2 regions of the Robertmurraya sp. FSL W8-0741 genome follow, and region 1 is predicted to be linked to the other one. Evidence: predicted binding sites of a transcription regulator. Region 1 holds the regulator's gene; the other holds the start of a gene.

Region 1 (4,104 bases):
TTCTTCCTCAGTTAAACTCCCTTGCTTCGCCTTTTTAGCTAATTCATTAATTCTGGCCAACTTTTCTTTTGACAGCATAATTAAGCTCCTTTTTATGTTTGTTACATCTATAGATTCTTCATAATATTCGTGTCTTCATTCTATGCCCAAACTAGTAAATTTCATATTACTAGAATCTATAAGTGATTACAAGCAAAGAGCCTAGTTTTCATGTTTGTTGACATCATCCATATATTCCTTATATCTACGATGAACGGTCGCTTTTGAGACTGAATATCCAAAACCTCTTAATGTCGCAGCAATCTCAGCAAAAGTCAACTCATTTCTGCGCAAGCGAATGATTTCTTCTAAAGGTACCTCCAACTTTTCTCTACCACTGTTGAAACCAAGATTTTTAAGGTTTCTTTGAGGTTCGTAACCATCTTTAACAGCCCGCTTCATGCCTCTTTTAATTTTACTATTATGTAATTTCCTTTGGTATTCTTCCACCATTGCAACAATTTGTAAAACCATTGAATCCGATTCGGAGATTTGCAGCTCTCCGTTGTGAGCAATTGAAAAAAGAGAAACGCCCTCTTTCATAATACAATGAAGCAAGGCAATTTTCGCATTGCCTCTTCCCAGTCTTGTTTCATCTTGAATAAGAACAATTTTTACATCTTGATCTTTAATGATAGAAAGCATCTCCAAGATGCCTTCACGCTCATAATCATAGCCGCTCGCTTTTTCTTTTATCACTTTAATAACGTCAAGATGATATTGTTGAGCTAAGGTCAATAATTCTTCTTCCTGTCTTGCCAATGATGTTTCTTGGGTATCCTTATTTGTACTAACACGGCAGTAAATAATTGCTTTCATTGAATTATTTCTATTCATCTTCTCGGCTGCTGGCAATATATAATCCATCTTTCTTAACCGGAATGACGATAGAGTCTCCTACATAGATTGTCTCATCAATTTCATTCGCGTTTTTTACCCACTTGATAAATTCAGCAGGAGAAAGCTGATGTTCGTCAGCGTACGTTTCCGCAAACTTCCATAAGGAATCCCCTTCCTCAACTTTAATTGTTAAATAATCTTCCTCTATAGAAGTAGGCGTTTTTTCTGCCAACACAAATGCGAGTACAAAGCTCAAACCAATTAATAGAATTGCGTAACAATATTGATTCCATAGTTTCTTCATCTTTCACACCTCAAACTAAGAATATATGTTCGTTATTAATTTCATTATAATACGAACGTTTGTTTCTAGTCAATAAAAAGTTCGAACTTATGTTTGTATCAGTTGGAAATACATGCTATAATCAAAGCAAGAAATAGAATTCGAGGTGTGTAATATGGTAAAGCTATCAAAAAGACAGCAAGATATTCTTGAATTTATAAAAGACGAGGTCAAGCTAAAGGGATATCCGCCATCCGTAAGAGAAATCGGTGAAGCTGTTGGCCTCGCATCTAGCTCAACCGTTCACGGGCATTTAGCTAGACTCGAGAGCAAGGGGCTCATCCGCCGGGACCCAACGAAACCACGTGCGATTGAAATTTTAGAAGCTGATGAAGAAGCAAATATTCCGAAAAGTAGAGTAGTAAATGTACCCATTGTCGGAAAAGTTACTGCCGGACTGCCGATTACGGCAATCGAAAATGTGGAGGAGTATTTTCCATTGCCTGAGCGCTTTGCAGCAGACGACGAACATGTATTTATGCTTGAGATTATGGGAGAAAGTATGATCGAAGCCGGGATTTTGGACGGTGACTATGTCATTGTTAGGCAACAGCAATCTGCCAGTAATGGAGACATTGTGGTAGCAATGACTGAAGAAGATGAAGCAACGGTAAAACGCTTCTTCAAAGAAAAAGATTATATTCGTTTGCAGCCTGAAAACTCAACGATGGAACCGATTATTTTGAGAAACGTCTCCATTTTAGGAAAAGTTATCGGTGTTTACCGTCATATACACTAATCTTATCAATCTCTTAAAGCAGGTTATCCTGCTTTTTTTGTTCCTTTTGAATAATTTTTCTTCGTTTACTACATATTAAAAGAAAAAATTTTGAAAGGGTTTTTATATGAGCACTCTTATTTCTCAATTTCTAGTCAGCTTACTCTCTTCTTCTCTTGATATGAAGTATAACTTAAATTGGCATCGCAAACTCATTCTTCTCTTTATTCCCCTTTTTATCTTTTTTGCTTTTTTGCAAACAGAATATTTGCTTAAGAGAATAGAGATAAAACAATCGACAGAAACTAAAAAATAACTGGGAAAAGTTTAGCAATATTATCCGCTCTAGGCTGACTGCAAACAAATAAGTCGAAGACGTGAAGAACTAAAGACTACTAAAGGGCAACGATTACTTTTTCTTATCCCTCAATCATTAAAATTTTAACATTTGCAAAATCACCGGAGCACCTTTCGGGGGCACGTCTTCTGTTTTTAATGTAATTTCTCCTTTTTGCACTGCGTAGCAGTCCTTCGGCTGCAACACTCCGTTAATAAAAAGATTCATATATGATACTTGCGAGGGGGCAAGAATTACCTGCTTCCCTAATTCAGGAATTCCATCTACTTCTTTGTATGATTTTGATTCTCCATCTGAAACGGTGTAGTATTCGTATACTTCCACTTTTTTAGGAAGATGATGGCGGGAGATGACAGGAGGAATTAACGGAATGGTCAAAAAGGGTTTGATAAAATGATTGCGATCCCTATTTTTAGATGCCACCTTTTCTTTCCTCCTTTATGCTCACGATACATGCCTTTTTCAACATTATATAAATAGGTCGAGATTATGTGCTTGGTCTTACATTATCTATACGTAAGTTTAGTCAATAAATGACAACAGGCATAATATAGTAAAAACTTGGAAAGGAGGAGTTACCTTGCCCCTGCAGATTATGAAACTAGCAATTAGTGCAACTTCGACGATTAGCACATTTCCAACTGTTGAAAGATTCTTCACTGAAGCGGCAGAACAAGTTACTGGCGATGGTACTTTAACGATTGCGGTTGAGGATTTCTGGACTGACACTGGAGCAGCAGCAGACACACTTCCAGAATTAACGGCTGACAATAGCTACATTAATGTTTATATAAATGGTGTGCTGCAAATGGATGACTTAATTGCCTACACGCCAGGTGCTACTGGTGTAGGACAATTAGTGATAACTGTTCCTACTGGTTCAACAATTGAAGCAGCATCTCCAGTCGTCCTAGTTGTCACAAACTTTGCGCCAACAAGCGATACAACGATTATCACCTAAGTAAATCTCACCTCTGAAAATGATATTTCAGGGGTTTGTTTTTTTGCATATTACCATTTAATACGCATCAAAAAAAACAGATGCCTGTCAAAAAACCCTTCAGTTTAACGGAAAAGCGTGCGAGACCAAGCATCACACGAAATGAGGCAAAAATCGTTTTATCAACAATTCTGTTAATAAAGCTTATCTAATAAAGTTTATATTGATGCTTCATAAAATATTGAATATAATTTATGAAATGCCTCTGTAGCTCTAGAAGGGAAGAGCGCCGGAAAACATTGTAGAACCGGGTCGCAAGGCAAGGGTTTCAGAAGCACCGAAAAGCAAATTAGCTGAGGCAGGTGAAATTCCTAGCCGGTGAAAGTCCGTAGGGAAGCGTGTTCTCCCCTAGCCTATGCTTACGAAAGGAGTACGGGTTCGAATCCCGTCAGAGGCATCCTTTCATTAGAAAACTGATTAATTAAAGAGTGGGTTACACTTAACTTGATGGTTTTCTGAGCATGCGGGCATAGCTGCTATGATGGACTATTTAATATTTGATGAAGTATATTGTATTAGTGCACGGTAACAAAAAACTTTTGATATCATTGCTGTCGAGAAAGTCTGATGAAGAGAATTCCTGAAAATGATGCAAAAGTATCGCAAAAATAAATGACTGATATCCAAAATTAAACGATTTTCACCTTTTTGAACATTTCTCAGATGAATTGAATAAATTAAATTTGGGTACTCACCTATTTTAATTTAGGAAGTGTATTTATGAAGGAAATAATTCATTATAAATTGAGGAAGCCTATAATACTTATATTGGTCGGTTATTTACACTTGGTGGATCTGTATTATTC
Region 2 (4,104 bases), 690 kb from region 1:
TCTATTTTGCCTTCGAAATACAAATTCCCCTTCCCTGTCCAATAGGTTGAATGGGCAAGAGCAACTAAGGAAAAATCCACAGCCTTATATAGCATCGCGAAAAAATTAAATTCGTGCATCAACTCTTGTCAAATGGAAATACTTTATATAAAATAAATACACGAACATATGTTTTGTTTTTTAATGAAATGTTGAGGTGAACGATTATGACTAGAATCCCTGAGGAAGAGCGGGACATCATTGAAAAGGCGATCTATTTGCCCATGGTCCTCACCATTTTAAATCGAGATTTAGAATTGATTAATCAAGGTTCATTTAAGCTGAAACAACCTTATATAAATCTCATTGAAAAATCGATGAAGACCATTCAATTAGAATTAGCGCAAATAAAAAAGTATATGAAACAAAATAATCTTAAAGTATTTGAATTAAAAAGAGATGAAGCGTTTACTATGTATACGTTTCTCTACAGGGGCTACGAAGAGCAGCATAATTATTTCAACCCAAGAATTCGCAACAAAGTACAAGAACTGCTTGAGTTCTATTTAACACATCTCAGTATTCAATAGCCATGCTCATTCCCAATCGTAAAGTTCGGAGTTTTCAGCAGCGGCTTTTTGTTTTCGAAATTTTTTCGCGTAAAACGCTCTTGTAATAGATTGTTCAGCGCCTTTTGAAAGAGTGGACTTTAACATCAGGGTACGGAGCAATTGATTTTCAAAAGAGCGAGTTGAAATAGGCAGGGGGATGTAACGATTGCTTTGAATTTTAATTATCGTTGTACTATTATCTTTTCCTTTTCTATAATCAAGAATATGTTCATGAGCTACCCAAGCACAATGAGGATTTTCAGGTGATGCTGTTGGGAAAAGGTAGATAAGCGGGGAAATCGCAATGGGGACTTTATGGGATGCCCCGATGAGTCTCTTGGTGGCAGCTTTTCTTCCTTCATATGATATGGTAGGACAAACTTCTATTTTTATCTTATTTCTTGAAATGTCACGACTTCATGATTGATTGAAATCCCCGACTGCTCTAAAGCATGAATCAATATAAACATTCCACTAGAAGCACCGACAAAGGCTATACCGAATGTAAAAGGATCCACTTTTAACCACCTCGCTTTGTCACTGTCTAGTACAGTGTATGGGCGACTATATCTATCAATGCCTGTCTATCACGATTATTTCTGTATCTTTCAAGAAAATTTTTGTAAAGGAATCATTTATTATTTGTGGAATATATTTATAGGTGATGTTATGAAACAATTAAAAAGTAATATCGGTTGGTTGATTGATCGTTCTAAATATGATAGAGATTTTATTAGGAAAAGATATGATAAATCAGCAAATACAATTAGTACTTGGTGCACAGGAAAGAATTATCCAAGTGCTCCAATATTGTGGGATTTAGCTGAATTATTAGGGGTTAAAGTAGATGAATTGTATTCATATGAGGAGGAAAAGGAATGAGCTACACCTTTAAAAAACCTAACACTATTGTAGAGTTGACAGATGATGGTGTAATTTTTAAAAGAGGAAAGAATGACTTAATGATCCATAAATCATTACGTGGAGAAACAAAAGTACTGTACAGTCAGATTCAAGAAATTAAATTCAAAGAAGCTTCTTTGACTTCATCTGGGTATCTGCAATTATCCACCCCTAGAAGTTCTATGGTAGGAATATTAAGAACTGTGGATCAACCACAAAATGCTGTTAAGTTTAAAAGAGATCAGAACGAGGAAGCTTTAAAATTAAAGGCTGAAATAGAAAAGAAAATGAACTATCAAAGTTCTTCTGGTTCCGACCTCAACTCTCTTAAAGAACTTAAATCATTATTAGATGATGGAATCATTACTGAGGAAGAATTTCAAGCGAAGAAAAAACAGATACTTGATATTTAATCATCGAGAAACATATCCGTCTCTTAATGAGGCGGTATTTTTTTATACTTGAAATACGAACAGATGTTTGTATAATAATATCAAAGGAGATGTGATTGAATTATGAACAAACTGACAGAGGGAAGTAATTTACGGTGGGAATCAAGTCGTATGATGTTGCCGGAGCATAAAGAAGAACTTATCAAAATGGGGAAAGAGAAAGAAAAAGTACCTAAGCCAATTTTAGACGAACAAGAACTTGAGCAAATAAACATTGATATTTATAACTCACTTAATTACACCATGCCTATGCGACTTACACTATGGGATGATGGATATTTTAAAGACATTGAGGGCGTAATCGACAAAATTGATTACGTCACTAAGACCTTATTAATCGACACAGACAAGGAGATATTAAGGTTATCGATTAATGACATTAGCAAAACGGAGATGATTTAGTTGGCAATTATCCCAGAGGATGACCGTAAAATCATTGAGCAATCCATTTTATTGCCGATGCTTTTAACAATCCTAGATAGAGACAGGCGAATTTTTGAGTAGCTATCTGTTAAGTTTAAGCCGTCCTATTTTGCTCTCATTGAAAGTATCATTTTTCACAAAAAACATAATAATAATAATAAATGAGTTATGCATAATATTGTAATTTCTTTTGCGACTGAAATTTTTTTATTAATTTCTACAAATTTCTGCACAAGTGATTTTTCAAAAGGTATATTATTTTTATAATTGATGTTAATATATTATAAGAAATAAAGGGAGGTATTAATTTGAAGAACGATGAAATCCGACCAGAAATAACCGACATTTTTAGGAAGTTAAATATTAATAGCAAAGAAAATAGAAAAAAGTATACTTTTGGTTCAACACTGTTAGATGATGAAACAAATAGTAAATTTGTCACCAAACATATTGTTGTAACTCCAACCGAAAGGGGGGAACAAAGATAAAATGCCTAATTGGAGTGAAATTTTAAATGAAATCAATATTTTTAACAATCCTTTTGATTCAATTAGAAGAAAATATCTAAGGGCCTTACATGAAATTACTGAGAGAAATGTAATAGTTTATTATTCAGGATGGCTTCAAAAACAAGAATTAGTTGCTGAACGTTATAATGGTTTTTCTGTTGACGATAGTGACAAAAACGGTTTCATGACAGTTATGAATGGATTAGACAAGACAAAAGGACTAGATTTATTCTTACATACCCCCGGTGGTAGTATAGCAGCTACCGAATCCTTAGTTGAGTATCTAAAATCTATTTTTGGAACTGATATTAGAGTAATTGTACCACAGATTGCAATGTCAGCAGGTACAATGATTGCATGTGCTTCTAAAGAAATAATTATGGGCAAACATTCTAACCTTGGACCTATAGATCCACAATACCGGGGCTACCCAACACATGGAATTATTGAAGAGTTTAATAGGGCAGTAAAAGAAATTACTGAGGATCCAAAGAAAATTCCAATTTGGCAACCTATCATAGCTAAATATAGTCCTACTTTAATAGGAGAATGTGAAAAGGCAATTGACTGGTCAAACCAAATGGTAAAAGAATGGTTAATAACTGGAATGTTTAAAGACTCTTCTAACAAAGAAAAAAAAGCTGACTACATTGTTTCTGAACTAGGAAATCATGCTTTAACCTATTCTCATGATCGTCATATTTCTCTGGGTAGAGCAAGAGATATTGGGTTAGCAGTTCAAGCACTTGAGGATGATAAAAAATTACAGGATGCGGTTCTTTCCGTTCACCATGCATGCATACATACTTTAACTGCTACTCCAGCTACAAAAATTATTGAAAATCATAATGGAGTGGCATTTATCTCTCAAGTTCAGAGAGCAATTCCAGTATTACCACACCAAATTGAAAAGCAGCCTCCTGGTCCCCCAGCTGCACAAGAAGTTAGCAGCCCTCAATTTGGAATAGAAGAAAATAATATCATACTATGACCCAATATTAAAAGCCCCTACTCAAAAAGAGTAAGGGCTTTAGCATTTTACTCACTTTTACCAGTGATATAACCGCGATCTACAGCCACATAAAGTATCCCTAAAGCATCTGCTCCTGTTAACTCGCCGTTGATAAACTTGGTACGCCATTCTTTACCGAGTGCCGGGTCTTTTTGCTCAAAGCGACCGAGTACACGTAGCAATGCATTTTCCATCTCTTTCACTGAAAATTTAAC

The links. Region 1 encodes LexA, which represses DNA repair genes until DNA is damaged. Its sites were predicted from a motif close to CGAACATATGTTCG; they were not measured.
Region 2: NST02_RS17740 (YolD-like family protein) is a predicted target of LexA. The motif match lies at 1,963-1,976, and genes of this name have one in related genera.

Annotation. Positions count from the first base shown of each region.
Region 1 covers NZ_JBBOQG010000001.1:2,976,105-2,980,208, forward strand. The annotation lists gene NST02_RS14440 (DUF896 domain-containing protein) at 1-78, opposite strand, end outside; gene NST02_RS14445 (YneB family resolvase-like protein) at 202-858, opposite strand; gene yneA (cell division suppressor protein YneA) at 869-1,183, opposite strand; gene lexA (transcriptional repressor LexA) at 1,338-1,961, shown strand; gene NST02_RS14460 (DUF4183 domain-containing protein) at 2,374-2,721, opposite strand; gene NST02_RS14465 (DUF4183 domain-containing protein) at 2,879-3,259, shown strand.
Region 2 covers NZ_JBBOQG010000001.1:3,670,074-3,674,177, forward strand. The annotation lists gene NST02_RS17715 (hypothetical protein) at 207-569, shown strand; gene NST02_RS17720 (competence protein ComK) at 576-998, opposite strand; gene NST02_RS17725 (hypothetical protein) at 980-1,108, opposite strand; gene NST02_RS17730 (helix-turn-helix transcriptional regulator) at 1,260-1,472, shown strand; gene NST02_RS17735 (SHOCT domain-containing protein) at 1,469-1,906, shown strand; gene NST02_RS17740 (YolD-like family protein) at 2,009-2,347, shown strand; gene NST02_RS17745 (hypothetical protein) at 2,677-2,856, shown strand; gene NST02_RS17750 (SDH family Clp fold serine proteinase) at 2,858-3,868, shown strand; gene NST02_RS17755 (N-acetylmuramoyl-L-alanine amidase) at 3,916-4,104, opposite strand, start outside.